DNA from 4 places in the Denitratisoma sp. agr-D3 genome. Region 3 is predicted to be linked to each of the others. Evidence: predicted binding sites of a transcription regulator. Region 3 holds the regulator's gene; each other region holds the start of a gene.

Region 1 (7,462 bases), on a different contig from region 3:
GCCGTGCCAGGGTGAAAACCCTGGAGATACAAGGGAGAAGCGCAGGTGAAACCTTCGGCATTTTACCACTGGCATCGCTGGGCCATGGCCGCTTTGGTGGCGGCCGCCACGACGTCCCATGCGGCGGATGAGCCCATGCCCCGGGTGCCGCCGCGCACCATCGACGACATCACCCGCCAACTGGCCCACTACAAGCCGGACCCCACCCTGGCCGCCAAGTCCCTGGCGGAGGCCGACCAGCCAGAACCAAGCGGTGCCGACAATGCCAGCCTATCCCAGTTCTATTGGAAGCGCGGCAGTGCCGCCGCCAAAATTGGTCGGATCAACCAGCAGATCGCCGATCTACGCAAGGCGTCGGAACTGGCCAAGCTTGCTGGCGCGGATGAATACGTCCGCATGCTGCTGGAACTGGCCAGCGCGGAGAACAGCGGCGGCAATTTGGTCCGGGCCCTCACAACCGCGGAAACCGCCCTCAAGACAGCTCCTGCCGGCATCAAGGGACTTCAACTCTCCATTCGCCAGACCCTGGTGATGCAGTACGGCCTGGTGGGCGATTTCGATGCCGCCTCGGTGCAGCTCAAGGAAATCGAGGGCCTGATCGGGGTACTGAAAAACAGCCGCAACTATGCCTTCTTCGAAGCGGACTGGAATGCCAAGACCGAACGGGCACGTGCCGAATCCTTTAAATCCCAGGGTCGCATGATCGAGGCCGAGGGTGCGTATCGCAAGGCGCTACGCTGGGTGGAAAGTTTTATTGCCCAGTTAAGGGGTGGTGCCACTCACCCCAACCTGAGCCCCAATGCCCTGAACAATAGCGAACGATTCCGCGATGGGCTGGAGCGCAACATCGGCCAAACCCTGGTGGCCCAAGGAAAGCTCCTGGAAGGGGAAATCTTCATCCGCCAGGCCCTGCGCCACTCCCTTGAACGGGTTGGCCGCGCCAGCATCGACACGGGACAAGGCCTGCTGCAACTGGCCAATGTCATTGCCGAGGAAAACCGTTACCCCGAAGCCATCCGGCTGGCGGAAGAAGCTATTCGTTCGCTACAGGAGTCCGGCGCCGCCCCCGAATCCATAGCCATTGCCAACGCCCGCAAATCCTTGGCCATCACCTTGGTCGCCCAGCAACGCTATGCCGATGCCGTCAAGGCGTTTGAAGAAATGCGCAGAGCCCTTGAGGCAGACCCGGAAGTGGCCAGGCGCTATGGCTCCGGCGACCTGGACTGGGTGCTAGCCATGCTGCGTGTCAGGAACATCAGTGGCGCGGAATCCATGTCCAAGGCCATGCTGGACAAATATGTCCGCAACTTTGGCGAAAAGGGATTGAAAACGGCCGAAGCCAGGGCCTTCTATGCCATGGCCCTGGCCGACAAGAGAGACCATGACGCGGCCCGCAAGGCTTTCCGCGAATCCCTGCCCATTCTGATCGAACAAGCCCGTTCCGATGAAGATGCTGGCACCGGCAGCGCAAAACATGTCCGTCGACTGAATACGCTGATCGAACGCTATATTCGCCTGCTGGCGGAGGATGCACGGGACAACCCGGCCCTGCGCCGGGAGGCCGCGGCGGAGTCCTTCCGCCTGGCAGACATTGCCCGGGGCAGCAGTGTGCAGCGTGCCCTGACTGCCAGCGCCGCCCGGGCCACCATCGCCGATCCCCAACTGGCGGACCTGGCCCGACGCGAGCAGGATGCCCAGCAGCGCAGCAACGCCTTAACCAACCTCCTGACCCAGTTGCTGTCGTCGCCACCGGATCAGCAATTGCCGCAAATCCAGGCCAAGCTGAAGCAGGATATCGACACGCTCAAGTCCGAACGGCAACAACTGAAGAAAACCATTTCCCAGCGTTTCCCGGACTATGCCGACCTGGTGGAACCCCAGCCCGCTACCCTGGCAGGCGCCCAACGCCTGCTGCGGCCGGGAGAGGCCCTGGTTTCCTGGTACTTTGGCGAAGAGGGGGGCTGGGTATGGGCGATATCCAAAGACGGCGAGCCACAGTTTTTTGATGTGGGCCTTAACCGGACCGAACTCAGCAAAATCGTGACCAAGCTTCGACAGGCCCTTGATCCCGGCGTCGCCTCCATTGATGAAATTCCCGACTTTGATTTGTCCAAGTCCTATCAGTTGTACGCCGCCATCCTCAAACCGGTGGAATCGGTATGGGGCAAGGCTCAAGTTCTGCTCGCTGTCCCCCATGCCGAATTAGGCCAACTACCCTTGCCCCTACTGCCCACCGAGTCCGTCGCTGGGGTTGCCAAAACCATGCCGCCCTTTGAGGGCTACCGCCAAGTCCCCTGGCTGGCTCGTCGCATCGCGGTTGCGCAATTACCTTCCGTTACGGCACTCGCCAGCTTGCGCAAACTACCACCGGGCGATGCCAACCGCCGCCCATTCATCGGCTTTGGCGACCCACTGTTCAGCGTCGACCAGGCCCGCAAGGCCAAGGTTGCCCTGGCCAGCAGCCAACTGGCGACCCGTGGCGCACCGCTGAAGTTGCGCAGCGCGCCCCACACCTCCGGCGTCAGTTCCGCCGAGCTTTCCCTGCTACCGCGCCTGCCGGACACCCAGGAGGAAATCAGCGAAATCGCCAAGGTGCTCAAGGCCGATCCGGCCCAGGACATCTACCTGCAAGCCCGGGCCACGGAAAAAACCGTGCTGAATACCCCCCTCAACAACCGCCGGGTGGTGATGTTCGCCACCCACGGCCTGGTCCCCGGCGAACTGGATGGCCTGACTCAACCGGCCCTGGCCCTGACCTCGCCGGAAGTGGCCGACCCGGGCGGCGACGGCCTGCTGACCATGGAAGAAATCCTTACCCTCAAGCTCAATGCCGACTGGGTGGTGCTCTCCGCCTGCAACACGGCGGCCGGCGAGGGCGCCGGATCGGAGGCCGTGTCCGGCTTGGGCCGGGCCTTTTTCTACGCCGGCGCCCGGGCCCTGCTGGTGTCCAACTGGCCGGTGGAAACCGTGGCCGCCCGCGGCTTAATGACGGACCTGTTCCGCCGCCAGAGCGATAACGCCAGCCTGGGTAAGGCCGAAGCCCTGCGCCAGGCCATGCTGGGCCTGATGGATGGACCGGGCAGCGTGGACGCCAAAACCAAGCGTGTCAGCTTTTCCTACGCTCATCCGTTATTCTGGGCGCCCTTCATCGTGGTGGGCGACTAAACCTTTTTTGCGGGAGCCTTTATGAACAAGACCTTGCTGCTGTCCCTCGTCTCCGCCGCCGTGCTGGCCGTCTCGACCAGCGCCTCCGCCGCCCCCCTGATCAAGGATAGCGAGGCCAAGCTCCCCGCCGCCAGCGGCGGCCTGGCCACGCGCGGCATCACCCGAGGTCCCGGCATCAAGCAGATTTCCCCCGACCCATCCCAGGACATCAAGTCGCCCCTCAATCTGAAGGTGGCCTTCGAACCCCGGGGCGGCGCCAAGATCGACCTCTCCAGCGTCAAGGTGACCTACCTCAAGTCGCCCTCGGTGGAGCTGCTCGACCGGGTCAAGCCGGGCCTGAGCGAGACCGGCATTGATTTGTCCGGCGCGGAAGTGCCCCCTGGCGACCATCAGATCCGGGTGTCCGTCACCGATAGCGAGGGTCGTCAGTCCAGCTCCATCGTCGAACTCAAGGTCGTGAAATAAGCTTCATGAAGTGTCCCTACTGCGTTTCCGAACTCAACGACGACGCCCTCGTCTGCGTCCACTGCCGCCGCGATCTGTACTTGTTCAAACCGCTTCTGGCGAAGATCGAAACGCTGGAACAGCAAGCGGCAGCCGTGCCCATCCTCCAATCCCGCATCGAGGAGTTGGAAGCGCAGTTGCACCAGGACGTTCTTGCGGCAGCGCCGGCGACGGCGGCCTTGGCCGCGCCGTCCTGGCCCACCCTGCTCGGCCGCTGGCTACAGTTCTGGCTGTTGCCCCTAGCCCTGCTGCTCACGGCCCACGGCCTGATCGTGCTGGCGTACGACCTGGACACCTTGTACTTGCGCCTGGTATCCCTGTTGATTCCCCTGCCTTTCGGTTTCTTCCTGCTGCGTCGCCACGCCGTCGGCCTGACCACGACCCTGGTCAGCGCCTTTGCCATGGCGCTGCTGGCGGTGCTCGGCATGAGTTGGATGACCGCGCAGGTGGACCATGTCCCGGTCCTGCCCCAGGACGCGCGGGAATGGCGCGAGTTTCTTGAATATGCCGCCAGCGTCGGCTTCAGCTTCATCAGTGGCGCGGTGGTCGGCACCATGCTGCGGGTGCGCCGCCAACTGCGGGAAAACCGCGACAGCGCCGCGCTGCGATTGGCGCAGACCCTGGGCAAGGGCAAGGAAAGCGCTGAAAAGGCCCACGCCATCGCCAACAAGCTGAACGACATGATCGGCACCATCACCACCCTCGCCACCACGGCCATTTCCATCTACACCGGCCTCAAGGGCGTGTTGGGCAACTAGAAACAATCGGGCACTGACGCTGCAAGGCATTCCCTACTGGCCGGGCGAACCGCCAGTAGGGAGTAGCCCCAGCGTTGTCACCCTCATCCCCACCGCCCTCGTTCCGGCCAGTTCGTGTGCCACAGCAGACACCCTGTCTTCGCTGCGACCACATTCCCCGCACGCCCCGCAGACGGCTGCGCCTCGGCAGTGCACCATTGACGCGCCGAAATGCGCCCTCGGGAGGTGTTTTCTCGCCGAAAATCCTAGCTTCGCACAACAATGATGCGTATTATTTGTTTTTTGCACCATAAAGGTGCTACATATTTGATTGACGATGATCAGGCTGGGGGAAATTCGTTATGGCACAATTACTCCCCTCTTTTCCGGCGTTTGGCATAGAAGCTGCTAAATCGCCGGACTGCGAAAAATATCGCCAGTTCCCAATCTGATCTGTGTTTAACGCTTAGGAGCGCAACCAATATGACCACGCCTCAAGATGTGATGAAGATTGTCAAGGAGCAAGAAGTCAAATTCGTCGACTTCCGCTTCACCGATACCCGCGGCAAAGAACAGCACGTTGGCGTGCCCGTGTCCGCCTTCGGCCTGGAAAAGTTCGAAGACGGCCATGCCTTTGACGGTTCCTCCATCGCCGGCTGGAAGGGCATTCAAGCCTCCGACATGCAACTGATGCCCGATGCCGACTCCGCCTACATCGATCCCTTCTTCGATCAAACCACCCTGGTGCTGACCTGTGACGTGGTGGACCCCACCGACGGCAAGGGCTACGACCGCGACCCCCGCTCCATCGCCAAGCGTGGCGAAGCCTATCTGAAGTCCTCCGGCTTGGGCGACACCGCCTACTTCGGCCCCGAACCCGAATTCTTCATTTTCGACTCCGTCGAATGGGGCGTGGATATGTCCGGCGCCCACGTCAAGATTAATTCCGAAGAAGCCGCCTGGTCCTCTTCCGAGAAGTTCGAAGGTGGCAACACCGGTCACCGTCCCGCTGTGAAGGGCGGCTACTTCCCCGTTCCCCCCGTCGACTCCTTCAACGACATCCGCGCTGAAATGGTGCTGGCCCTCGAAGCCATCGGCATCCCCGTCGAAGTGCACCACCACGAAGTGGCCACCGCCGGTCAAAACGAAATCGGCACCAAGTTCGCCACCCTGGTGAAGCGCGCCGACTGGACCCAGGCCCTGAAGTACATCGTGCACAACGTGGCCCACCAATACGGCAAGACCGCCACCTTCATGCCCAAGCCCATCGTTGGCGACAACGGTTCCGGCATGCACGTGCACCAGTCCATCTGGAAGGACGGCAAGAACCTGTTCGCCGGTAGCGGCTACGCCGGCCTGTCCGAGTTCGCCCTGTACTACATCGGCGGCGTGATCAAGCACGCTCGCGCCCTGAACGCCATCACCAACCCGCTGACCAACTCCTACAAGCGTCTGGTGCCCGGCTTCGAGGCCCCCGTGAAGCTGGCCTACTCCGCCAAGAACCGTTCCGCTTCCATCCGTATCCCCTTCGTTCACAGCGACAAGGCTCGCCGTATCGAAACCCGCTTCCCCGATCCCGGTGCCAACCCCTACCTGGCCTTCACCGCCCTGATGATGGCCGGCCTGGACGGCGTGCAGAACAAGATTCACCCCGGCGATCCCGCCGACAAGAATCTGTACGATCTGCCCCCCGAAGAAGACGCCAAGATCCCCACCGTGTGCTCCAGCCTCGAACAGGCCCTGGAATACCTGGACAAGGATCGCGAGTTCCTGACCCGCGGCGGCGTGTTCTCCAGTGACTGGATCGACGCCTACATCGGCCTCAAGATGGAAGACGTGACCCGCTTCCGCATGACCACTCACCCGGTCGAGTTCGACATGTACTACTCTGTCTAACTTCCTCGGAAGTGCGGCGTAAAAAGGACGGGGCAACCCGTCCTTTTTTATTTCCAGCCCTTGGCACTACACTGGTGCCAATTCCATTACCGATCCACGCCATGAGCCTCCGCTTCCGTCCACTTCTGCTCGCCCTGCTCATCCCCGCCGCCGCCCAGGCCGGCGTGCTTTACAAATGCACCAGCGAAAACGGCGGTACCACCTACACCAACACCCGCGACGGTTACCGCAACTGCACCGTGGTTTCCCGCGACGGCCCCGCCGCCGTCTCCGCACCGGCCCGCGCCAAGAGCTCCACCAGTTCACCCGCCGACTTTCCCAAGGTCAGCGGCGACACCCAGAAAAGCCGTGACAATGACCGCCGCCGCATCCTCGACCAGGAGGTGGCCAGTGAGCAAAAAGGCCTGGAAGAAGCCCGCAAGGCCCTGGCCGAACAGGAAGCGGCCCGTGTTGCGCCCGAGCGCCTGCAAGCCCTGCGTGATCGCATTGCCCTGCACAACCGAAACCTCGATGCCCTACGCCGTGAACTGGAAAAATTTCACTAAGTTTCACAGGAGTGGCGCAGTTATGACAATGGAAAATTCTGTGGCGTACTTCTTGCTGACCTGACCGCCATGAACTCACCCGACGCCTCCCTGGCTGCGCCCTCCGCCGAACTGGCGGGTTCCCTCGCCGGCCTGGACCTGCTTTCCTCTGCAGTCATCCTGCTGGACGAGCGCAATCTGATCCGCCACATGAATCCGGCGGCGGAGAATCTGTTGGCGGTGAGCCAACGCACCTGGTTGGGGCGTTCCCTCTTCCAACTGCTGGGCAACTCCTCGGTGCTGGCCTCGGCCCTCGACAGCGCCATCAGCAACAACTGGAGTTACACCGGCCACAACATCCAGGTTGCCCGGGGCGAGAAGGCGGTGCTGCACCTCGATTGCACCGTCACGCCGCTGGAGGCGCCGGGCATCCGCCTGCTGCTGGAGTTCCGCCCCATCGACCAGCAACTCAAGGTGGCGCGGGAAGAACGGGAGGCCGTGCAGCAGCAGGCCAACCGGGAACTGATCCGCAACCTGGCCCATGAAATCAAGAACCCCCTGGGGGGCATTCGCGGTTCTGCCCAATTGCTGGAACGCGAGTTGAACAACCCGGCCCTGCGGGAATACACCCAGGTC
Region 2 (7,462 bases), on a different contig from region 3:
CCAAGAATGACCCCGCCGGACAGCAGGTGGACGCCGACGCTCAGGTAATGGGTGGGGTCCAGGCCGTGGGCGATCAGGGCCGGCACAGCCACACCCGCCAGCATGGCGACCGGGATGTGCCAGGTGATGATGCGCAGCCACAGCAGCAGCAAGCCGCCGCCCGCCACCAGCAGCGATGCGGTTTCCCCCAGGCTGCCCTGGCGGAAACCTTCCAGGGATAGCCCCGGCGCGGTGGTCGCGGCAAAGGCCTGGACCAGATCCAGGCCCCGGCTCATTTCGGTCTTGGCAAAGCCCAGCAGGGAGGCGCTGGCGATGGCGTCGTAGGCCTTGGGCACGCCGGTCAGGGTGATCATCAGGCCCTGGTGCAGGCTGGGTGCGTCGACGGCCGTGATGGGCAAGGGGGCCACCCAGGAGGTCATCGGCACGGGGAAGGAAATCAGCAACGCCACCCGGGCCACCATGGCCGGATTGAAGGGGTTCTGGCCGAGACCACCGAACACCTGCTTGCCGAACACCGCCGCAAACAAGCCACCCACCACGCCGATCCACCAGGGCGCCCAGGGCGGCAGGGAAACGGCCAGCAGCCAGCCGGTCAGGGCGGCGGAACAGTCTCGCAGCACCGGCTTCACGTCCTTGCCCATCAGGCGCAGGCAGAAGGCCTCGCCGCCCAGGGTGGACAGGATGGTGATGGTCCAGAGGAAAATCGCCGGCCAGCCATAGAGCCAGAAACCGTACAAGGTCGCCGGAGCCAGGGCGATCATGACCCAGCTCATCACGTTGCCGACGCTCTTGGCAATGTAGGTATAGGGAGCGGCCACCACTTGGACCATGGGGGACTGGCTCATGATGCGGCTCCTTCGGTGGTCGCCGCCTGGGCGGCGGCTTTCTTGGCGGCTTCCCGCTCGGCCTTGCGTCGGGCGGCGGCTTCTGCCTTTTCCTTGGCTTCGCGCTCCAGCCGCGCCGTGCGGGCCTCGGCAAGGCGCTTGGTGGCGTCGGTGCGCAACTTGGCGCGCTCCTGGGCGTACAGCTCACCCTTGGCATGGTTGAAATACTGCACCAGGGGGATGTGGGACGGACAGATGAAGGAGCAGCAGCCGCAGGCGATGCAATCCTGCAAGCCATAGGCCTCGGCGCCTTCCAGATCGTCGGCGCGAATGTGGGCCGCCATTTCCAAGGGCAGCAATCCCATGGGACAGGCCTTGGAGCAGCTGCCACAGCGGATGCAGGGGCCGGCCTCGGGCACGGCGGCCTCTTCGGCGTTGAAGGCGAGGATGCCGGAAGCGCCCTTCACCACCGGCGTGCGGCCATGGGGCAAGGGCGTGCCCATCATGGGGCCGCCCAGGATCAGGCGCGACGGAGTTTCCTTGATGCCGCAAAAGGCCACCAACTCGTCCACCAGGGTACCGATGGGCACGAACACATTGCCCGGCTTCTGCACCGCGCCGCCATTCACCGTGACGATGCGTTCCACCAGGGGCTGGCCCAGGCGCACGGCCTTATGCACGGCAGCGCAGGTGGACACGTTGTGTACCAACACGCCGAGTTCGGCGGCGCGGGCGTCGGCAGGCACTTCCTTGCCGGTCAGCACTTGGATCAACTGCTTGTCCGAACCCATGGGATACCAGGCGGGGACGGGGCGGATATGGATGTTGTCGAAACCCTCGGCGGCCTTGCGCATGGCGGCGATGGCCTCGGGCTTGTTGTCCTCGATGCCCACCAGGGCTTGGCGGGCGCCGATGGCGTACATGATCAGACGGACGCCGTCGATCACCTGGTCGGCATGGCCGCGCATGATGGCGTCGTCGCTGGACAGATAGGGTTCGCACTCGCCGCCGTTCACGATCAGGGTGCTCACTTCCAGGCGCTTGCCCAGGCTGAACTTGACGGCGGAAGGGAAAGTGGCGCCGCCCAGGCCCACCACGCCAGCAGCGGCGGTGATCTTGGTGATCTCCTCGGGCTTGAGGCTGAAGGGATCGGCCACGCCCTCGGTGGCGATCCATTCATCGCGGCCGTCGGACTCAATGGTGATGGCGGGCAGGGTCAGGCCCGAGGCATGGGGAGCGGTGATGTCGCCGATGGCCACCACCGTACCCGAGGTGGAGGCATGGACCGGCGCCGAGATGTTGCCGCCGGGCTCGGCGATCAACTGTCCCTTGAGCACCTTCTGTCCCACCAACACCACCGGCCGTGCCGGAGCACCGACGTGCTGTACCAGGGGAATGTAAAGACGGGACGGCGTGGGCAGATGGCGCAAGGGCGCATCGGCGGCCGGACGCTTGTGATCGTCGGGATGGACGCCCCAGCGCGGTTGCTTGAAGATTTTTTCCATGAAGCCCATTGCGGCTCTCCGAATGATCAGTCTGAATCAGGCCGCCAGGGGCTTGGGCCACACCCAGTGCTGCACGGTGACGGGCACCGGCTGCATGGTCATGGCCTCGGTGGGACAGCGGTCCACGCAACTGGTGCAACCGGTGCAGGCCTCGCGGATCACGGCGTGGATCTGCTTGGCCGCGCCGATGATGGCGTCGGTGGGGCAGGCCTTGATGCAGCGGCAGCAACCGATGCAGATTTCCTCGGTCACGTGGGCGATGCGGGGGCCTTCGTCCTTGACCTGGGACAGATCCAGGGACAGACCCAACTTGGCCGCCAGGGCCAGGGCCAGATCCTTGCCGCCGGGCGGGCAGACGCTGGCGGCGGCCTTGCCGTCGGCCAGCGCGTTGGCGGCGCCGGCGCAGCCGGGGAAGCCACATTGGCCGCAGTTGGAACCGGGCATCATGGCCAGGATTTCATCCACCACGGGGTTCGACTCCACCTTGAAAATCCGGTCGGCGACACCCAACACCAAACCGAGGAACAAGCCCAAGGCGGTGAGACTGAAAATAGCGGCGATCATGTTGGCAACTCCTGAAACTGACGGCGACTCATTTCACTGGCAGGCCCGAGAAGCCCATGAAGGCCAGGGCCAGCAGACTGGCGGTGATGAAACTGATGGGCGCGCCGGCGAAGGTGGCCGGCACCCGGGACAAGGCCAGGCGCTCGCGGATGCCGGCGAACATGGCCAGCACCAGGGTGAAGCCGACGGAGGAGCCGAAGCCGAACATCACGGCATAAACGAAGGGGCTCTTTTCCTGGGCGCTCACCAGGGGCAATCCCAGCACGGCGCAGTTGGTGGTGATCAGGGGCAGGTAGATGCCCAGGGTCTGGTAGAGGTCGGGGCTGGTCTTTTTCACCACCATCTCGGTGAACTGCACCACGGCGGCGATGACCAGGATGTAGGAAAGGATGCGCAGATAGACGATGTCGAAAGGAATCAGGATCCAGTTTTCCAACATCCAACAGAAGGCGCAGGCCAGGGTGATGACAAAGGTGGTGGCCAGGCCCATGCCGACTGCGCTGTCCATTTGCTTGGACACCCCCATGAAGGGGCACAGACCGAGGAACTTCACCAACACCACGTTGTTGATGAGGGCGGTCGAAACAAGCATCAGAATGTAGGCGGTCATGGCGGCGTCTCCTTGATGCCCCAAGTGCAGAAACCGTGCCATCCGCCTACGCCTTTCCTCCCCCTTTTCGTGCATCAGCCATAAGTCCGCACCATCATTGGGTTTATTCCCCCAAGCGCGGCCACCGCGACGCATTCACCGACGCACAAGGTTTTGTCGGATACCCAACAATGGCGCTGTCGGCAAAAAACCGAAAAGCGCCTAAGTCCTTCTTGTTGCATATCCGACAAAAGGGCACGGAACCTGCTAATCAAGCCCATAGTGCCTTGATGTGGGCAGTCTTTCAGGAGCCAGCGCGCCATGGAAACGAAAAAAACCGAAACGGACAGCCTGCTGCCCACCACCCCTGCCCACTGCCAACCCGATGCCGGCCTGCTCGGCGACAACGTGTTCCTCCACGCCGTGGAACAGGCCGACATCGCCATCTCCATCACCGATGCCCACGCCAACATCCTCTACGTCAATCCCTCCTTTAGCCGCGTCACCGGCTATGCCCCCAGCGAGGCGGTGGGTTGCAACGAATCGATGCTGTCCAACAAGACCACCCCGCCCGAGGTGTACAAGGCCCTCTGGCGCAACATTTCCCGTGGCAAGGCCTGGACCGGACGACTGATCAACCGGCGCAAGAACGGCAGCCGCTATCTGGCCGAATTGACCATCACCCCGGTCACCGACGACCAGGGCCTGATCGTCAACTACCTGGGGCTGCACCGCGACCTGACCGACGTACACCGGCTCGAATGCAAGGTGCGCAATCAGATGGCCCTGATCAGCTCGGTGGTGGACGGCGCCCCCATGGTGCTGGCCCTGCTCAACGAGAACAACAAGGTGGTGCTGGACAACCAGGAATACAAAAAGCTGCTCACCGACCTGGACATGGCCGAGCCCGCCCATCTGTTGTTGGACGCCCTGGGCAGCGCCTACAACCGCGATCCGGCCACGGCCAAGGACGGTTATGCCTTCCTCGACCAGGAGGTCCGCATTGACCGCAAGGGGAATGGCACGCCGCGCTGGTTCTCCTGCTCCGGGGTCTGGGTCAAGGTGGACGACGACCATGCCGATGCCTTTTTCACCGCCAAGGCCAATGTCTACTTGCTCTTGGTGGCGAAGGAAACCACCAGCCTGCGTGCCCAGCAGGAAAAGGCCCGCATGGCCGCGCTGCAAGCCCTGGTGGCCGAGGAAGAACGGGTCAACGCCTTGCGCGAAAGCCTCTCCGCGGCGGTGTACCAACTGGAAGGCCCCCTCAACATGATCTCCTCCGCCGTGGGCATGATGGCCCGCCGCAATCAGGATGAGCCCATGACCCAGGCCCTGGCCGAAGCCCTCAAGAACGGCGAGGAAGCGCTGGAAAAACTGCGCGGCATGATTCCGCGCCAATCCTCCACCGCCTCGGCCACCGCCAACATCAACGAACTGCTGCACAGCGTGCTCGACCTGTCCACGCCCCGCCTGCTGGCGGCAGGCATCAGCGTCGCCTGGAAACCCCAGGCCACGCTGCCGCCCATCAACGGCTACCCCAACAGCCTGATCACCTTGTTCAAATCCCTGGTGGACAACGCCATCGACGCCATGAGCACGCGCGGCTGGCGCGAGCGGGAGTTGACCCTGGTCACCCGCACCGTGGGCAACGACATTGAAATCCTGGTGCAGGACAGCGGCCCCGGCATTCCCGCCGACCTGCAACTCAAGGTGTTCGAGCCCTTCTTCACCACCAAGCCCCAGGGCCGACACATGGGCACCGGCCTCGCCATCGCGCAACAGATCGTGGTGGACCACGGCGGCACCATCGCCATCGAATCCGGCCCGCCCCAGGGCTGCACGATGCACATCCTGCTACCGGTCAGCCGCTGAGGAGAACCATCATGAGCGATCACTTCTCCTCCCATCCGCCCACTTTGCTGCGGACCCAATTCGACACCCTGTACCGGGTCAGCCAGGTGTTGTCCCGCTCCCTCGACTTCCGCCAAACCCTGCGCGAAGTGCTGCGCGCCCTGGAAATCACCGGCGGTCTGACCCGGGGCATGGTCAGCGTGGTGGACCCGGATACCGGCGAACTACGCGCCCACGCCGTGCACGGCATGGAAGACTCGGAGTACGAGCCCATCCGCTACCAACCCGGCGAAGGCCTGATCGGGCAGATCCTCGAGGAAAACCGCACCCTGGCCATTCCCTGTCTGGGCGACGACGCCCGCTTCCTCAACCGGCTCGATCTCTACGAACCGGAACTGCCCTTCATCGCCGTGCCCATCAACGTCGGCGGCACCCTGCAAGGGGTGTTAGCCGTCCAACCCCATGAACCGGACGACGGTCGCCTGCCCGAACACACCCGCTTCGTCGAGATGATCGCCAACCTGATCGGACAGAGCGTGCGCCTCTCCCTCGACATCGAGCAGGAGAAGAAGAGCATCGCCGAGGAGCGCGACACACTGCGTCGCACCGTGCGCAACCGCCATGGCTTCGACAACATCGTCGGTCATTCCGACCACATGCGTCGGGTGTTCGACCAGATCCGCATGGTGTCCAAGTGGAACACCACCGTGCTGATCCGGGGCGAGACCGGCACCGGCAAGGAACTCATTGCCAACGCCATTCATTACAACTCGCCCCGGGCCCGTGGTCCCTACGTGCGCCTCAACTGTGCGTCCTTGCCGGAAAACCTGTTGGAATCCGAACTCTTCGGCCATGAAAAAGGCGCGTTCACCGGCGCCATCGGCGCCCGCAAGGGCCGCTTCGAAATGGCAGACGGCGGCACCCTCTTCCTCGACGAGATCGGCGAAATCTCGCCGGCCTTCCAGGCCAAGCTGCTGCGCGTCTTGCAGGAAGGCGAACTGGAACGGGTCGGCGGCGGCCGCACGGTAAAGGTGGACGTGCGCCTCATCGCCGCCACCCACCGCGACCTGGAGGCAGCGGTGGATACCGGCGACTTCCGCGAGGACTTGTACTACCGGCTCAACGTGATGCCCATCTCCCTGCCCGCCCTGCGCGAGCGCATGGAGGACCTGCCGGAAATCGCCCGCCACCTGGCCGAGCGCATCGGCGGCAGCCAGGGGCGCAAAGTCACCGTCACCGAGGCCGCCGTGCGGCGCCTGTTGCAGCATAGCTGGCCGGGCAATATCCGCGAACTGGAAAACTGTCTGGAGCGAGCCTCGGTCATGTCCGAGTCGGGCGCCATCGACGCCGACCAGATCCGCATCGACCGGGTCCGCGACAACCATGTCACCCCGCAAGTCCCGCGCAACGGCGCCGGCATCCACATGGCCCATCTCGCCGGCGGCGACCTGGCCGCGCCCCCTGCCCCACCGGCCCGTCAGGCGATCGACGTCAACGATCCCAATCTCGGTGAGCGGGAACGGGTGGTGGCGGCCCTGGAGCAGGCCGGCTGGGTCCAGGCCAAGGCGGCCCGACTGCTGGGCATGACGCCGCGCCAGATCGCCTATCGCATCCAGACCCTCAACATCGAGGTCAAGCAGTTCTAAAGGGGGGCCGGGCACCAGCCCGGCCTTCGCGCCCTAGGCGTTTTCCCGCTTGCGGGCCGTGACCTGCCGCAGGAAACCCTCGGGCACCGTTTTGACCTTGCGCTGCCGGTAATCGAAAAACAGCATGCCCGACTTACCCCGGGCCACCTCGCGCCCCGAGGCCCGGTCACTGACCCGGTACACCAGGTCGAAGCCCTTGCTGTGGATGTCGTGTGGCGTCATCTCCACCAGCATCACCTCGCCGTGAAACGCCTCCGAGCGGTACTGCACCGCCGCGTCGGCCATGATGACCCCCAGTCCCTCCACGTCCAACTCCGTATAGCCCAGGGCCTTGAAGAAGCGGACCCGAGCCTCCGAGACCAGGGTGAGCAACAGGGCGTTGTCCAGGTGCCCGCCGTAATTGATGTGGCCGATGTAAATGGGCAGCTCCGTGGCAAAGATGAATGCCTCGGGCAGATCGATCTGGATGCGGGCCATGGCGGT
Region 3 (7,462 bases):
GCGACAAGCCCGCCCTCACTCCCGCCCAGGAAAAGGAGAAGCGCGAGGCCAACAAGCTGGGCAAGCGTCTGCGCCGCCAGGTGGGCCAGGCCATCGCCGACTTCAACATGATCGAGGACGGCGACAAGGTGATGGTCTGCCTGTCCGGCGGCAAGGACTCCTACGGCTTGCTCAACATCCTGCTGCACCTGCGCGACCACGCACCGATCAACTTCGAGATCGTGGCGGTGAACCTGGACCAGAAGCAGCCGGGCTTCCCCGAGGAGGTGCTGCCCGCCTATCTGAAGCGGATCGGCGTGCCCTTCCACATCGAGGAGCAGGACACCTATTCCATCGTCAAGAAGGTGATCCCCGAGGGCCAGACCACCTGCTCCCTCTGTTCCCGCCTGCGCCGCGGCATCCTCTACCGGGTGGCACGGGAACTGGGCGCCAACAAGATTGCCCTGGGCCACCACCGGGACGACATTCTGCAAACCCTGTTTCTCAACATGTTCTTCGGCGGCCGCATGAAGGCCATGCCGCCCAAGCTGGTGTCCGACAACGGCGAGTTCATGGTGATCCGCCCCCTGGCCTATTGCAGCGAGAAGGACATGGAGCGCTGGGCCGAGGTGCAGCAGTTCCCCATCATTCCCTGCAACCTCTGCGGCAGCCAGGAGAACCTGCAACGGCAGGTGGTGAAGGAGATGCTCAATGATTGGGACAAGCGTTTCCCCGGCCGCATCAAGAACATGTTCGCCGCCCTGGGCCGGGTCACGCCCTCCCACCTGATGGACCACCAATTGTTCGACTTCAAGAATCTGAAGACCACCGGCATTCCCGATGCCGAGGGCGACGTGGTGTTCGACCAGGAAATGCCCGTGGCCCCTGGCGTGATCCCGCTGATGGCGATGGACGACGAATGACTCCTGTGTTGCACGGGCAATAAAAAAGGCCGGGGACTCCCGGCCTTTTTTGTTGGCGGCGTGCCGTTTATTTCGCGGCGGCAGCTTCGGCCTGGCACTTCTTCATGAAAGCGCCCTTGGCGGCGCCGGCCAGGGGCTTGCCGTTCTTGCCCATGGCTTTTTCCTCGCATTGGGCGTTGGGGGCGGCGGCACCCGGGGCGGCTTCGCCGCCGCTCAGACAGGACTTCATGAAATCCTTGCGGGCGGGGCCGGACAGGTTCTTGGCCTTGGCGTCTGCATTGCAGGACTTCATCCTTTCCTGCTGGGCCTTCTGGGCCTCGGAGGCGGCCAGGGCGTTGACGCTGCCGAGGGCGAGGGTGGCGGTGATCAGGGCGAGGGCGATTTTCTTCATGGATGCGTCTCCTTCAGTGGTTGAGTGGAACGGCAATCGTGAAAACCGGGGCGGCTGGCGGGCAGCCTAGTTCATGTCACCCGCCAGGGCCTTGTGCTGGCGGTCGAGGAATTCCTGCATGCAGTCGATGCCGCGCAGCTTGAGGATGGTCGAACGCACGGCGGTTTCCACCAGCACCGCCAGGTTGCGGCCGGCGGCGACGGGGATGGTGACCTTGCGCACCGGCACGCCGAGCACCGTTTCCGTCTGGGCATCCAGCGGCAGCCGCGCCGCCTGGGGCACGCCGGGCTGGGGCTTTTGCAGGTAGCAGATCAGGCGCAGGCGCATCTTGCGCCGGCAGGCGGTTTCGCCGAACACGGTGCGGATGTTGAGCAAACCCAGGCCGCGCACTTCGATGAAGTCCTGCAACAGTTCGGGGCAGCGGCCTTCCAGCACATCGGGAGGGATGCGCGAGACTTCCACCACGTCGTCGGCCACCAGGCCGTGGCCCCGGGTCAGCAGTTCCAGGGCCAGCTCGCTCTTGCCCACGCCGGAGTCGCCGGTGAGCAGAACGCCCAGGCCCAGCACGTCCATGAACACGCCGTGCAGGGCGATGGTTTCGGCGAAGACCCGGGACAGGTGCAGGCGCAGCACGTCGATCACCACGGCGGCGGACTGGGGCGACACCAGCAGCGGAGTGTTGGTGGCTTCACATTCCTGGCGCAGCACGTCGGGCACGCCGCAGTTGTCGGCGACGATGACGGCGGGGCAGGGGGCCTGCATGATTTCGTGGATCTGGTGGCGCAGCTTGTCTTCCGGCTGCTTGGCCGCCCAGACCAGTTCGGGGATGCCGAACACCTGGATGCGCTCCGGGTGGATCAGGTTCAAGTGGCCGACGATGTCCGCCGGGGAAATGTCGTCCCGGGGCGTGGCGATGCTGCGGCCGATGTCGCCGCAGATGTGGCTCAGGGTGAGGAATTCGCCCTGGGCCGCGTAGAGGTCGGCGACCGTCAGCTTGCGTGCCATTGCTGGAACAGGCCGTGCAGGGCCGCGTTGTCGGGGGCGGAGAGCAGGCCTTCGCGGAAGGCCTTGTCGGAAAACATCTGGGCCAGTTCGGACAGCAGTTGCAAATGCTTTTCCGTGGCCGCCTCGGGTACCAGGAGGACGAACATCAGGTTCACCGGCTGGCCGTCGGGAGCCTCGTAGGGTACCGGCGCCGCCAGGCGCAGGAAGGCGCCGCGGGCTTCCTTGAGGCCCTTGATGCGACCGTGGGGAATGGCGATGCCCTGGCCGAGGCCGGTGGAGCCGAGTTTTTCCCGGTCGAACAGGGCGTCGTAAACCGTGGCGCGGGCGATGCCGTGGTTGTTCTCGAACAGCAGGCCGGCCTGTTCGAATGCCCTTTTTTTGCTGCTGGCTTCCAGGTCCGCCACGACATTGTCGAGGGGCAGGATTTTGGCGATCTGATTCATGGGTGGATGGACAACCCCTGAAGAACCCCGCCGTGGCGGGACGGATCGGGAATGCCGGCGATCCGGGGGGACTTCGGCATTCCCGGGCAGGGCCGGCTTATTCGGCGGGATTGGCGGCGCCGGTGGCGCGCTTGTCGTGGTTGTGGTCGGTGACCTTTTCCTTGTGCTTGACCACTTGCCGGTCCAGCTTGTCCACCATCGCGTCGATGGAGGCGTAGAGGTTCTCGCCCACGGCGTCGGCGTGGATGTCCTTGCCCTTCACGTGCAGGGTGATTTCAGCCTTCTGCTTGGTCTTGTCCACGGAGAGAATGACGTGGGTGCTGGTGACGTGGTCGAAGTGGCGGATGACCTTTTCCACTTTGCCGCTAACGTATTCACGGATCGCGGGGGTGACTTCCACATGATGACCGGTGATGTTGAGATTCATGATGCCTCCTTCTCTCTTTAGATAGTCTTTCTGAGGTTGACCGGCGGTATGTTCAAGGACTCGCGGTACTTGGCGACGGTCCGCCGCGCCACCACGATACCCTGTTCACCGAGGATTTCTGCAATTCGCGCATCGGAAAGGGGTTTTTGCCCGTCCTCGGCCCCGACCAGCTGCTTGATCAGGGCGCGGATGGCGGTGCTCGATGCGGCGCCGCCGGTGTCGGTGGACACGTGACTGCCGAAAAAGTATTTGAGTTCGTACACGCCCCGGGGGCTGGCAAGGTACTTTTGCGTGGTGACCCGGGAGATGGTGGACTCGTGCAGGCCCAGGGTGTCGGCGATCTCGCGCAGGGTGAGGGGACGCATCGCCACCTCGCCGTGGTCGAAGAAGGCCCGCTGCCGGTCCACGATGGCCTGGCTGACCCGGAGGATGGTGTCGAAGCGTTGCTGCACGTTCTTGATCAGCCACTTGGCTTCCTGCAACTGGCCGGACAGGCCGGAGGAGGCGCTGCCCCGGTTCTGCCGCAGCAGCTCGGCGTAGAGCCGGTTGATGCGCAGGCGCGGCATGGCGTCGGAGTTCAGGTTGGCGGTCCAGCGTCCCCGGTATTTGCGCACCATCACGTCGGGGGTGACGTAGCGGGTGTCCAGGGCCGCGTACTGGGCGCCGGGACGGGGGTTGAGGCCCTTGATCATGTTCTGGGCGTCGCGCAGGGCGTCGTCGTTGCAACCCAGGGCCTTCTTGATGCGGGCGAAGTCGCGGGCCGCCAGTTGCTCCAGGTGGCCGGCGACGATGGCCGTGGCCAGTTCATGCACCGGCGTCTTGGGCATCACGGCCAATTGCAGCAGCAGGCATTCGCGCGGGCTGCGGGCGCCGACGCCGGTGGGGTCGAAATTCTGCACGTGACGCAGGGCGATCTGGAGTTCCTCCAGCAGCTCCTCCGGGTCATCCCCCAGTTCCTCCGGCAATACGTCCACCAGCTCTTCCAAGGGTTGGGCCAGGTAGCCGTCGTCGTCCAGGGCTTCGATCAGGAAGGCCACCAGGGCGCGGTCCCGGGGCGGCAGTTGGGTCATGGCCAGCTGGGTCAGCAGGTGGTCGCCGAGGCTGGTGGCGGCCGCCTGGATTTCACCGGCATCGGTGTCGTTGTCGTCGTTGGGGTCGCGGTTGCTGTTGCCGCTGCCCGGGGTGCCGAAGTCGTTGCCCCAGCTCAGTTCATCGTTGTTGTCGCTGGCCGGGGTGGTTTCGCTCTCGGCCGGCGTGGTGACGGTTTGCGGGGTTTGCAAGGCGTCGCCACCGGGGGTGTAGCTGCTCATGTCGCTGGCGGGCTCATCCCGTTCCAACAGGGGATTGTCCTGGAGGAACTGCTCGATTTCCTGGTTGAGCTCCAAGGTGGATAGTTGCAGCAGCTTGATGGACTGCTGCAACTGGGGCGTGAGCGCCAGGTGTTGGGAAACTCTGAGCTGAAGCGATTGTTTCATCGTTGTGCTGCCGCCGGGCCCTGGGCCCTACATGCGGAAATTTTCTCCGAGATAGACACGGCGTACGTTTTCATTATGAATGATTTCCTCCGGCGTGCCCGAAGTCAGCACCTCGCCCTCGTTGATGATGGTGGCGCGGTCGCAGATGCCCAGGGTTTCCCGCACGTTGTGGTCGGTGATCAGCACGCCGATGTTGCGCGCCTTGAGGAAGCCGATGATCTTTTGAATATCCAGCACGGCGATGGGGTCAACGCCGGCAAAGGGTTCGTCCAGCAGGATGAAGCGGGGACTGGTGGCCAGGGCCCGGGCGATTTCCACCCGGCGCCGTTCGCCACCGGAAAGGGCGATGGCCGGACTGTCCTTGATGTGGGAGATGTGCAGTTCTTGCAGCAGTTCGTCCAGGTGGCCCTCGATCTGCTGGGGCGTGAGATTTTGCAATTCGAGCACGGCGCGGATGTTCTCGGCCACGGTGAGGCGGCGGAACACCGAGTTCTCCTGGGGCAGGTAGGACAGGCCCAGGTGGGCGCGGCGGTGGATCGGCATGTGGGTCAGCCGGTCGCGGGCGCCCGGGCTTTCCAGGCCAATCTCGCCGCCGTCGGCGGAAACCAGGCCGACGATCATGTAGAAACAGGTGGTCTTGCCGGCGCCGTTGGGGCCCAGCAGGCCCACCACTTCGCCGCTGCCCACGTCGAAGGACACGTCCTTGACCACGGTGCGGGACTTGTATTTCTTGCGCAGGTTGCTGGCGGAAAGCCGGACCGGCGGCAGGGTGGAGGTGTCGCTCAACATGCGTCCAGTTCCTTCAACACGCGGCGGATGACGTCCGTGGCAAAGCCCCGGGACTGGAGGAAGCGGGCTTGGCGGGCCCATTCCTTGGCGTCCGTCGGTGCCGCTGCGAATTTCTTGGCCCACACGGCCCGGGCCCGCTCGCTATCGTCCGCCAGGTCGGCCTTGCCCAGTTCCGCCTCCACCACCTCGGTGGCGATGCCCTTGCCGCGCAGGGTGTGGCGCAGCTTGGCGACGCCGAAGCGCTCGCCCAGGCTACGCACGTAGCTTTCGGCGAAGCGGGCGTCGGATTGCAGGTTGTGGCGTTGCAGATCGGCCAGCACGGTTTCAATGTCCTCGGGGTTGCCGTGGGGGGACAGCTTGCGCAGCAGTTCGGCGCGGCTGTGTTCCCGGCGCGCCAGGAGCCGAACGGCCTTGGCCTTCAGCTCGCCGACGCTCAGGGGTTCCTTAGTCTTCGCTGTTCGCGGTGGGGATTGCATTGACGCCCAGTGCTGCGCGCACCTTGTTCTCGATTTCCACGGCGATCTCGGGATGTTCCCGCAGGTATTCGCGGGCGTTGTCCTTGCCCTGGCCGATCTTCTCGCCGTTGTAGGAATACCAGGCGCCGGACTTCTCGACGATCTTGTTTTCCACGCCCAGTTCCACCACTTCGCCCTCGCGGGAGATGCCCTCGCCGTAGAGGATGTCGAAGTGGGCTTCGCGGAAGGGAGGGGCCACCTTGTTCTTCACCACCTTGACGCGGGTTTCGTTGCCGATCACTTCCTCGCCCTTCTTGATGGCGCCGGTGCGGCGGATGTCCATGCGCACGGAAGCGTAGAACTTGAGGGCGTTGCCGCCGGTGGTGGTTTCCGGGTTGCCGAACATGACGCCGATCTTCATGCGGATCTGGTTGATGAAGATGACCAGGGTGTTGGTGCGCTTGATGTTGGCGGTGAGCTTGCGCAGGGCTTGGGACATCAGGCGGGCTTGCAGGCCGGGCAGCTGGTCGCCCATTTCACCCTCGATTTCGGCCTTGGGCGTCAGGGCGGCGACGGAGTCGATCACGATCAGGTCCACGCCGCCGGAACGCACCAGCATGTCGGCGATTTCCAGGCCCTGCTCGCCGGTGTCGGGCTGGGAGATCAGCAGGTCGGGCACGTTGACGCCCAGCTTGCCGGCATAGACCGGGTCGAGGGCGTTTTCCGCGTCGATGTAGGCGGCCACGCCGCCCAGTTTTTGAACTTCAGCCACCACCTGCAAACACAGGGTGGTCTTGCCGGAGGATTCCGGGCCGTAGATTTCGACGACGCGGCCACGGGGCAGGCCGCCGATGCCCAGGGCGATGTCCAGGCCCAGGGAGCCGGTGGAAACCGCCTGGATATCGTTTTCGATCTGGCCTTCGCCCATCTTCATGATGGAGCCCTTGCCGAATTGTTTTTCGATCTGGGCCAGGGCGGCCTGGAGGGCCTTTGCCTTGTTGTCGTCCATGGAGTGTCCTTTCAATGATTGGGCCGATTATGGCATGAATGGCACGCTTCTTGCCGCCCCGCTAGGGCTTTTTGGCAAGGAGCGCCAGCAGTTGTTCGAGGGCGAAGACAAGTGCTTGATAGCGAACGGTTTCCCGGTCACCGCCGAAGCGTCGGCGACGATTCCGGGGCGCTTCGCCCCGGAAGCACCAAGAGAAGCATACGGTACCCACTGGCTTACCCGGTGAGCCACCCGTCGGCCCGGCGATGCCGGTAATCGACAGTGAAATCAAAGCCTTGGAGTTTTGCAGCGCGCCCAGGGCCATGGCGGCGGCGGTTTCCAGGCTCACCGCGCCGTGGTTTTCCAGGGTGGCGACGGGGACGCCGAGCATTTCCTGCTTGGCCTCGTTGGAATAGGTGACGAAGCCCCGCTCGAACCAGGCCGAACTGCCGGCGGTGTGGGTCAGCACCTGGGCCACCCAGCCGCCGGTGCAGGATTCGGCCGTGGCCAGGGTCAGTCCCCGGGCCGCCAGGGCGGCTCCGACCCGGGCGGAAAGGTCGGCCAGGCGCGGGTCCATGGCCGGCATC
Region 4 (7,462 bases), on a different contig from region 3:
GTGCCAACACTCTTGGACTTGATGACCAAGTGGTTGGAGGTATCAAGAGTCACCGTGACGCCTGCGCCGGAGTTGCCCAAGGCCGCGTTAATCTGGGTCTCGACCTTGCTGGCGAAATCCGCCAGGGACTGATAGGTTCCCGGAGGGACGGTGATGTTGACCGCAACGCCGTCTACTGTGAGTTGCAAGGTGTCGTTACTACCCTGGGTGATAGTCACCGGCGAGGTCAACACGATATTGCCCGCCAGGGAGCCACCCGTCATCGCAGTCGGCGCCTTGGCCCGGGAATCCAGGTTCAACTGAATTTGACTGGCAGTGGTCACCTGGGGAGCAATGTTGGTGTTTACCACCTGCAAGTCCACCAGGTTGCCGGGCACGATATTGCCGTTTGCATCCGCGGCATAACCCGTCAAGTGCAAACCATCGGGCGTGGTAATGAAACCGTTCTTGTCCAACTGGAATTGGCCGTTGCGGGAATAGCTGATCACGCCGTTGTTGGACAAGCGGAACATGCCGTTGCCGTTGATGGCCATGTCCAGGGGATTGTTGGTGGAGGTGATGTTGCCCTGGGTGAATTGCTGGGCCACGGTGGCCAGATTGGCACCGATACCGATCTGGCCGCTGCCGGAGCCGGCCAAGGAGGAAGCAAATACGTCGGCGAACTGGGCGTTGGCCGACTTGAAACCGACGGTGCCGGAGTTGGCCACGTTGTTGCCGACGGCCTCCAGTGCCTTGGAGGAAGCGTTGAGGCCGCTAAGCCCTTGTTGGAAACCCATGACTCTTCCCCTTTAGAAAACCTGTTCGATTTCGGACAGCTTGTAGGAGCCGCGTCCGCTCACATTGACGGTCAGACCGTCGGTACCGTTGGTTACGCTGGAAATGACGCCCAGGGTCAAAGCGGTCGCATCGACCTTGTTGCCCCCTTGGGCAGCTTCCACGCTGAAGGTGTAGTTGCCGTTCGCCACCATCTCGCCGGCTTCGTTGAGGCCGTCCCAGGTGAAGGCATTCACCCCTTCCTTGACCGAGGTGATGGTGTTGGTCTTGACGACATTGCCTTCGGAATCCTTGATGGTGATCTTGACGGTATCGGCCCCCGATGCCAGCTTGTATCCGCCCACCGCGGTACCGGCGGCGGTGTCCGTCTTGCCGGTCACCGTCAGGCCGGAGCCGGGCACCAGAACGCCGTGGTTCACCATGGAGGTCGCTTGCATGGTCTGGGCGCTAGTCATGGAGGTCAACAGACTCTGCATTGAGGTATTCATCTTATTGATGCCGTCCACCATGTTCAACTGGGCCATTTGCGAAGTCATCTGGGCGTTGTCCATGGGGTTAAGGGGATCCTGGTTCTGCAACTGGGTCGTCAGCAGCTTGAGGAAGCGGGTCTGGGATTCCTCGGTGGAGGTTGTGGTCTTGCTGGTGCCGTTCAGGGACGTATAGTCAAACGCGGAATTGTTGTTGCTATTGCTGACGGTGCTGGTTGCCATGACGACTCTCCTGAACGAATGAATTACTGGCCGATGGCCAGGGTCTTGAGCATGAGCGACTTGGTGTTGCTCATGACTTCGGCATTGGTTTGGTAGGCACGGGAGGCGGAGATCATGTTCACCATTTCCTCCACCACGTTGACATTGGGCATCGCCACATAGCCGTCCTGGTTGGCGGCAGGATTGGCGGGGTCGTAGGTCATGCGCAGGGGCGCGGCGCTTTCCACCACCTGGGTTACCCGCACGCCTTTGCCGCCGTCGTTGCCCATGGGCGTGGCCTGGAACACCACCTGTTTGGCGCGGTAGGGCTTGCCGTCGGCCCCGGCCACGCTGTCGGCGTTGGCCAGGTTGCTGGCCACGGCATTCAGGCGTGCCGATTGGGCAGTGAGGGCGGAGCCGGAAATATTGAACAGATTCAACATCGCTTATTGCCCCTGGATCGCGGTTTGCATTTCCTTGATGCTGTCCTTGAGGAAGGTCAGCAAGGCTTCCATGTGGATGGAGTTCTCGGCGAAGGCTCCCCGCTCCACGTCAATGTTGACGGTGTTGCCGTCCACTGCGCCTTGATACTCGGTGCGGTACTGGGCCTGGGGATCGAACTGACCGTCACTCTGGCCCTGGATATGGGCCGAAGACGTGCGGGCCAACTCGACACTGCCGGTATTGCGACCGGACATGACGTTCTGGAACGCGGACTTGAAATCGATGTCCCGGGCCTTGAAATAAGGCGTATCGGCATTGGCGATATTCGAGGCCAGCAGCTCCTGCCGATAGGCACGAAGATTCAGAGCGCTTTGCTTGACGCCGAATTCGCGGTCCAATCGATCGATCATGATGGCAAGGCCTAAAGAAATCTGGATAGCTGCCGAGATGCAGATTCCATGCCACCACCTTTATCCGCATGGTTGAGCCAAACAGGCCGATTTCCCGTCCCTACTGCCTTGCCGCGTCAGCGGGTCTTGCCGCCATTTCCCCGGTATTCGGCAAAACTTGCCGCCCAGGCATCGGCTACCGGGAAAACTACCGGGTAAATCGGGAGGCTTTCCGGCTTTCCCATGGCGGCGCACCATGCTTGAATGGGTCGATGAAACGCCTCCCCATGCTTGCGCTGCTTGCCCTGTCCACCGGGGTACAGGCCTACCAGGATCCGGCCGCCGTCAAAAAAGCGGCGGAGGATTTCTTGCGCGCCCAGACCAAGGGGATGTCGGGCGCGGTGAGCTATAGCGTGGGCCATATCGATCCCGCCAACCAACTGCCGCCCTGCTCGGGCTTTCAGGTGCGCCAGGACGGCGGGCGGCTGTGGGGCAGAACCACAGTCACGGTGCAATGCATCGCCGGCGCCAATTGGGCGCTGTTCGTCCCCGTTCAGGTCAAGATCATGGGTAATTACCTGGTCGCCCGCCGCAACCTGGGGGCCGGCCAAACCCTGAGCGACGCGGACATCGAGATCCGCCAAGGGGATATCACCGAATTTCCGGGCAACCTGCTGGACTCGCCGCAATTGGCACTGGGCAAGACCCTGGGGGTTTCCCTCATCGCCGGCCAGCCCCTGCGTAGCGATGCCCTACGCTTGCCGACCGTGGTGCAACAGGGGCAACGGGTCACCATCGTCAGCCGCGGCAGCGGCTTTTCCGTTTCCAGCGAGGGCCAGGCCCTCAACAACGCCAGCGAGGAGGCCGTGGTCCGGGTTCGCCTGCCCAATGGTCAGGTTGTCAGCGGCATTGCCAAGGCTGGCGGCATTGTTGAAATAACACACTGATTTATCGTAGAATCCGTCCAACGATTGCCACAGGACGATGCTCTAAAGTTTTGACGTGGAATACCGTTAACCAGTACAGAGCTCCCTGAGTGGAAAGGAATTTGCCGTGAAGATCAACAACTCGTCCCCTAGTCTGAACCAGCCCGGTGCCACCGTAACGGCCCGGTCGGTTCCGGCCGCCCAGACGGCATCGGGTGGCGTAGCCGAGGCCCAAGTGGCCACCTTCACCCAGCACATGCAAGAAGTGCAAAGCGCCATGGCCAATACGCCCGTGGTGAACAGTGATCGCGTCAAGGAAATCAAGCAGGCCATCGCCGAGGGTCGTTTCCAGATCGATCCCGAACGCATCGCCGACGGTTTGCTCGACAACGTCAAGCAGATGCTGCGCGGTCGTCCCCAGGCCTAAACCACCGTGACGACAGCGGCCCAGACACAGTCGTTCTTCACGCTGCTGGCCGCGGAAAAGCAGTTGGTGGAAAAATTCGTCGGCCTGCTGAAGGCCGAACAGGAAGTACTCACCGCCGGGCGCAAGGACGAGATCGCCCCCCTGACCGCCAGCAAAACCACCTTGGCGGAAACCTTAGGCCAGCAAAGCGAAAAACGCCAAGTGCTCATGGCCGAAAGCGGCATCCCCACGGACCGGGAAGGCCTGAAGCAGTGGATGACCCAACAAGCCGCTGAACACCAGGAACTCTGGGCCAGCTTCATCGGTTTGGCCAGCGAAGCCAAGCTTCTCAACGACATCAACGGCCGCCTGGTGGCCGAACGCCTGAGCAACAACCAGCAGGCGATCCAGACCTTGATGGCGGCCGCCAATCGCCCCGCCACCTACGGCCCCGACGGTCAGACCAACAGCATCAGCCACGGCCGCACCATCGGCAGCGCCTAGTCGCTGACGCGACTGCGGACAGCGTGCCGCAAAACTCTTAGGGTTGTTTCAGGATGTTCTCGGGCGCCCGGCTGTCCTGGGGCGGCATGGCTTCCATGACGATGGACACTCGACGGTTCTTCTGGCGCCCATCCTGGGTGCTGTTATCGGCAACCGGACGCTGATCGGCATAACCGATGGCGGTGAGCCGCTTGGGGGAGACGCCGCTTTCAATGAACAGCCGCACCACGCTGGAAGCCCGATTGCCGGACAACTCCCAGTTGGAGGGATACAGCGGGGTGCTGATGGGCACATTGTCCGTGTGCCCTTCGACCGTGATGGGGAAGGTTGCCGGTGCGACGATCTGCGCCACCACCACCAGTGCCCGGATGGCCGAGGTATCCAAACGGGCATCGCCGGGGGCAAACAGAACGCTGGCGTCAAAATCCACCGTGACGCCGCGCGGCCCTTCGGTCACATTCACCAAGCCCTCCTGAACCAAGGGAGCAAGGGTGGTCCGGATCTCCTTCATCATGGCCCGCATTTTTTCCAGCAACTGCCGCGTGGCCTCGTCTTGCTTGACCTGGGCCGGTGTCCGGCGCAGGGGCATGAACATGGGAGCCGTCACGTTCGGGCTGATCGACACCGGCGCGGCACCTGTCGTGTCGCCAGGCGCGGCGCGGAAGGCCAGATTGAGGGCATCCCCAAGGACCTTGTACTTGCCTTCGTTCACCGAGGAAATCGCGTACATCACCACGAAGAAGGCAAACATCAGGGTGATGAAGTCGGCATAGGACACCAGCCAACGCTCGTGATTCTCGAGCTCCTCACCTTGCTGCTTGCGTCGTTCGCGACGATGGCGGGAATAGTGCATGGCAGCCTCAGTCCGGCAGATAGCCTTGCAAACGGCTTTCGATGATGCGCGGGTTGTCGCCGTTGGCGATGCCCACCAAGCCATCCACGTACATTTCGCGCAGGGAAACCAGGCGGGAAATGTTGGACATCAGTTTCTTGCCCACCGGCAGGAAAAACAGGTTGGCCATGCCCACGCCGTAAATGGTGGCGACGAAGGCCACCGAAATCCCCGCGCCCAGCTTGGACGGATCCGTCAGGTTTTCCATCACGTGGATCAGGCCCATCACCGCGCCGATAATGCCGATGGTCGGCGAGTAACCGCCCGCGCCTTCCCAAATCTTGGCGCCCATTTTCAGTTCCCATTCGTAGGAACCGATCTCCACTTCCATGACTTCCCGCAGACGCTCGGGCTCGGCACCATCGACCAGCAATTGGAGCCCCTTGCGCAGAATGGGATCGTCCATGGTTTCGATCTGGTTTTCCAGGGAAAGCAGGCCTTCCTTGCGCGCCAGGTGGCTCCAACGCGTCATCTGCTCGATCAGGTTGCCGGCGTCCACCTTGGGCGGAACGAAAATCCAGCCCAGCATGATCAGGCCCTTCTTGATGGTCCGCATGGGGCTTTGCAGCAGCACCGCCCCCATCGTTCCGCCGAACACGATCAGCAACGACGTCGGCTGGATCAGGGAGCCGATATGCCCCCCTTCCAGCAACTGACCGCCGACGATGGCGATCACCCCCAACAACAAGCCCAGAATGCTGACTAAATCCATACGCTAGATCCCTTCACGCCGCCTTGGGTTTACGTCCACGCTTGGCTTTTGCCAAGGGTTTTTCCTTCGCTTCCTCGCCCTCGCCGACCACGGATGCCCGCAACCGGGCGATGGCCTGGCTATGCAACTGGCAAACCCGCGACTCGGTAACGCCCATCACTTCACCGATTTCACGAAGATTCAAATCCTGTTCGTAATATAAAGCCATCATCAGCTTTTCGCGCTCGGGCAAGGCAGAAATCGCCCGCACCAATGCGGCCCGCATACTGGCATCCTCGAGGGCGGCCAAAGGATCCAGGGTCGAACTGGCCAGATTGCGATCGAGATAATCCTCATCGCCCGCATCCGACAAATCCTCCAGATAGACCAACTGGTGCCCGCGGGCCTCCAGCAACAGCTTCTGGTACTCATCCAGGGTCATGCCCAGGGTATCCGCCAACTCCTTTTCCGAGGGCTGCCGGCCATGCTGGTGTTCAAGCTTGTGAATCGCGGCTTCCACCCGGCGCATCTCCCGGCGCACGCCCCGGGGCAACCAATCGTTCTCCCGCAGGCCATCCAACATCGAACCGCGGATGCGTTGCACGGCGTATGTCTCGAACTGCGCGCCCAAGCCCTCTTCGTAACGCCCCAGGGCATCGAGCAAGCCCAGCATGCCGTTTTGGATCAAATCGTCCACCTGCACGCTGGCCGGCAATTTCGCCATCAAATGGAAGGCGATCCGTTTAACCAGCGGCGCATATTGGGTAACGAGTTGACTGCGTTCCAGTGAGCCTTGGGCGGTATACATCTGTCGGAAAGCGGCGGTATTCAAGGAAAATCGGGCGGAAATTCCGCCCGACTATACCACCGATTCAAACAGGCCCGAGGCCCCGAAAAGGCCTCGCAGACGGGTTGTGCCGCCTTCTCGCGGCGGTTGGTTGGTCGCGCTAAGCCGGGTCAGCAGTCCATCCACCAGGTCGTCTGCGGAGCCGTTCACCAAGGTGGCAAGATGCCCCAAGCGGGCACCAAGATGCTTCTGTGTCGTAGTTCTCAGATTCTGAAAAATAGTCCTTGCTTCGCCACTGGCCACCAAGGAATTGCCGACGTTTTCCAGCACCAGTTGAAATTCCCGGCGGCCATGACGGCCGCCTTGGCGCTTGATCAGGGTATAGGCATCGGTCACGTCCCGTCCCGCCGACGGGGCCACGATGGCCATGTGGTCGGCAGCCTTTGCTAACTGGGAAACATCGCCTTGGCGCAAGTTGGCATCCACCAGGACAAAACCGGCCTTGACGCCGAGCTCGGCCAGACAGGCCCTCATCCGCTGCTCGATATCCACCTCGCCGACGCCAAACTCCCGGGCGGCGCGGGCGGCGGGTACCAGGCTGATGCTGGGCGTCGCCCGGATCATGACGTCTTCCAGGCGGCAGGCGCCGATGAAGACATCGAACAAGTCGTAGCGCGGTCGTTGTCCGGCCAGGGCGAGCACCCCGCCGCCGCCCGGCTGTTCATCCACGACCACCACGCCGTGACCGTGGTCGGCCAAACCATTGGCGGCCCGGGCGATCATCTTTGCGCTTTCCGCGCCCCGTCGAACGTGGACGAAGGCCACCGATCGCGCGCCCCGGTTACCGAACAGGCGGCGCAGACCGGCCGCCTGATCGTGGCTGCCAAGTTCAGCCAAGACGCCGGTCCTCGTTCCCCTTGCCGCCATCGGCGGCAGGGCCGCCTTGACGCGCCATCACCA

The links. The regulator sigma-54, encoded in region 3, starts transcription at its own class of promoters, with help from an activator protein. The targets are predictions, from matches to a motif close to TGGCACNNTTCCTGCT.
Region 1: glnA (type I glutamate--ammonia ligase) is a predicted target of sigma-54. The motif match lies at 4,801-4,816, and genes of this name have one in related genera.
Region 2: nifL (nitrogen fixation negative regulator NifL) is a predicted target of sigma-54. The motif match lies at 3,736-3,751, and genes of this name have one in related genera.
Region 4: flgB (flagellar basal body rod protein FlgB) is a predicted target of sigma-54. The motif match lies at 2,356-2,371, and genes of this name have one in related genera.

Annotation. Positions count from the first base shown of each region.
Region 1 covers NZ_BAAGIA010000002.1:558,765-566,226, reverse strand. Annotated here, with positions in the region: gene ACYQ2U_RS07650 (CHAT domain-containing protein) at 46-3,165, shown strand; gene ACYQ2U_RS07645 (hypothetical protein) at 3,187-3,630, shown strand; gene ACYQ2U_RS07640 (hypothetical protein) at 3,636-4,427, shown strand; gene glnA (type I glutamate--ammonia ligase) at 4,890-6,302, shown strand; gene ACYQ2U_RS07630 (DUF4124 domain-containing protein) at 6,404-6,847, shown strand; gene glnL (nitrogen regulation protein NR(II)) at 6,917-7,462, shown strand, end outside.
Region 2 covers NZ_BAAGIA010000004.1:90,029-97,490, reverse strand. Annotated here, with positions in the region: gene ACYQ2U_RS12285 (RnfABCDGE type electron transport complex subunit D) at 1-845, opposite strand, end outside; gene rsxC (electron transport complex subunit RsxC) at 842-2,329, opposite strand; gene ACYQ2U_RS12275 (RnfABCDGE type electron transport complex subunit B) at 2,366-2,893, opposite strand; gene rsxA (electron transport complex subunit RsxA) at 2,922-3,503, opposite strand; gene nifL (nitrogen fixation negative regulator NifL) at 3,804-5,354, shown strand; gene nifA (nif-specific transcriptional activator NifA) at 5,366-6,979, shown strand; gene ACYQ2U_RS12255 (acyl-CoA thioesterase) at 7,013-7,456, opposite strand.
Region 3 covers NZ_BAAGIA010000001.1:237,704-245,165, forward strand. Annotated here, with positions in the region: gene ttcA (tRNA 2-thiocytidine(32) synthetase TtcA) at 1-902, shown strand, start outside; gene ACYQ2U_RS01095 (PsiF family protein) at 970-1,293, opposite strand; gene hprK (HPr(Ser) kinase/phosphatase) at 1,360-2,298, opposite strand; gene ptsN (PTS IIA-like nitrogen regulatory protein PtsN) at 2,283-2,741, opposite strand; gene hpf (ribosome hibernation-promoting factor, HPF/YfiA family) at 2,839-3,168, opposite strand; gene ACYQ2U_RS01115 (RNA polymerase factor sigma-54) at 3,186-4,643, opposite strand; gene lptB (LPS export ABC transporter ATP-binding protein) at 4,671-5,432, opposite strand; gene recX (recombination regulator RecX) at 5,426-5,908, opposite strand; gene recA (recombinase RecA) at 5,877-6,896, opposite strand; gene ACYQ2U_RS01135 (CinA family protein) at 6,958-7,461, opposite strand; gene ACYQ2U_RS01140 (phosphatidylglycerophosphatase A family protein) at 7,461-7,462, opposite strand, start outside.
Region 4 covers NZ_BAAGIA010000005.1:89,082-96,543, forward strand. Annotated here, with positions in the region: gene ACYQ2U_RS14115 (flagellar hook-basal body complex protein) at 1-776, opposite strand, end outside; gene ACYQ2U_RS14120 (flagellar hook assembly protein FlgD) at 789-1,484, opposite strand; gene flgC (flagellar basal body rod protein FlgC) at 1,508-1,906, opposite strand; gene flgB (flagellar basal body rod protein FlgB) at 1,910-2,317, opposite strand; gene flgA (flagellar basal body P-ring formation chaperone FlgA) at 2,584-3,243, shown strand; gene flgM (flagellar biosynthesis anti-sigma factor FlgM) at 3,350-3,649, shown strand; gene ACYQ2U_RS14145 (flagella synthesis protein FlgN) at 3,656-4,132, shown strand; gene motD (flagellar motor protein MotD) at 4,170-4,985, opposite strand; gene ACYQ2U_RS14155 (flagellar motor protein) at 4,993-5,736, opposite strand; gene ACYQ2U_RS14160 (RNA polymerase sigma factor FliA) at 5,750-6,523, opposite strand; gene ACYQ2U_RS14165 (MinD/ParA family ATP-binding protein) at 6,575-7,399, opposite strand; gene flhF (flagellar biosynthesis protein FlhF) at 7,392-7,462, opposite strand, start outside.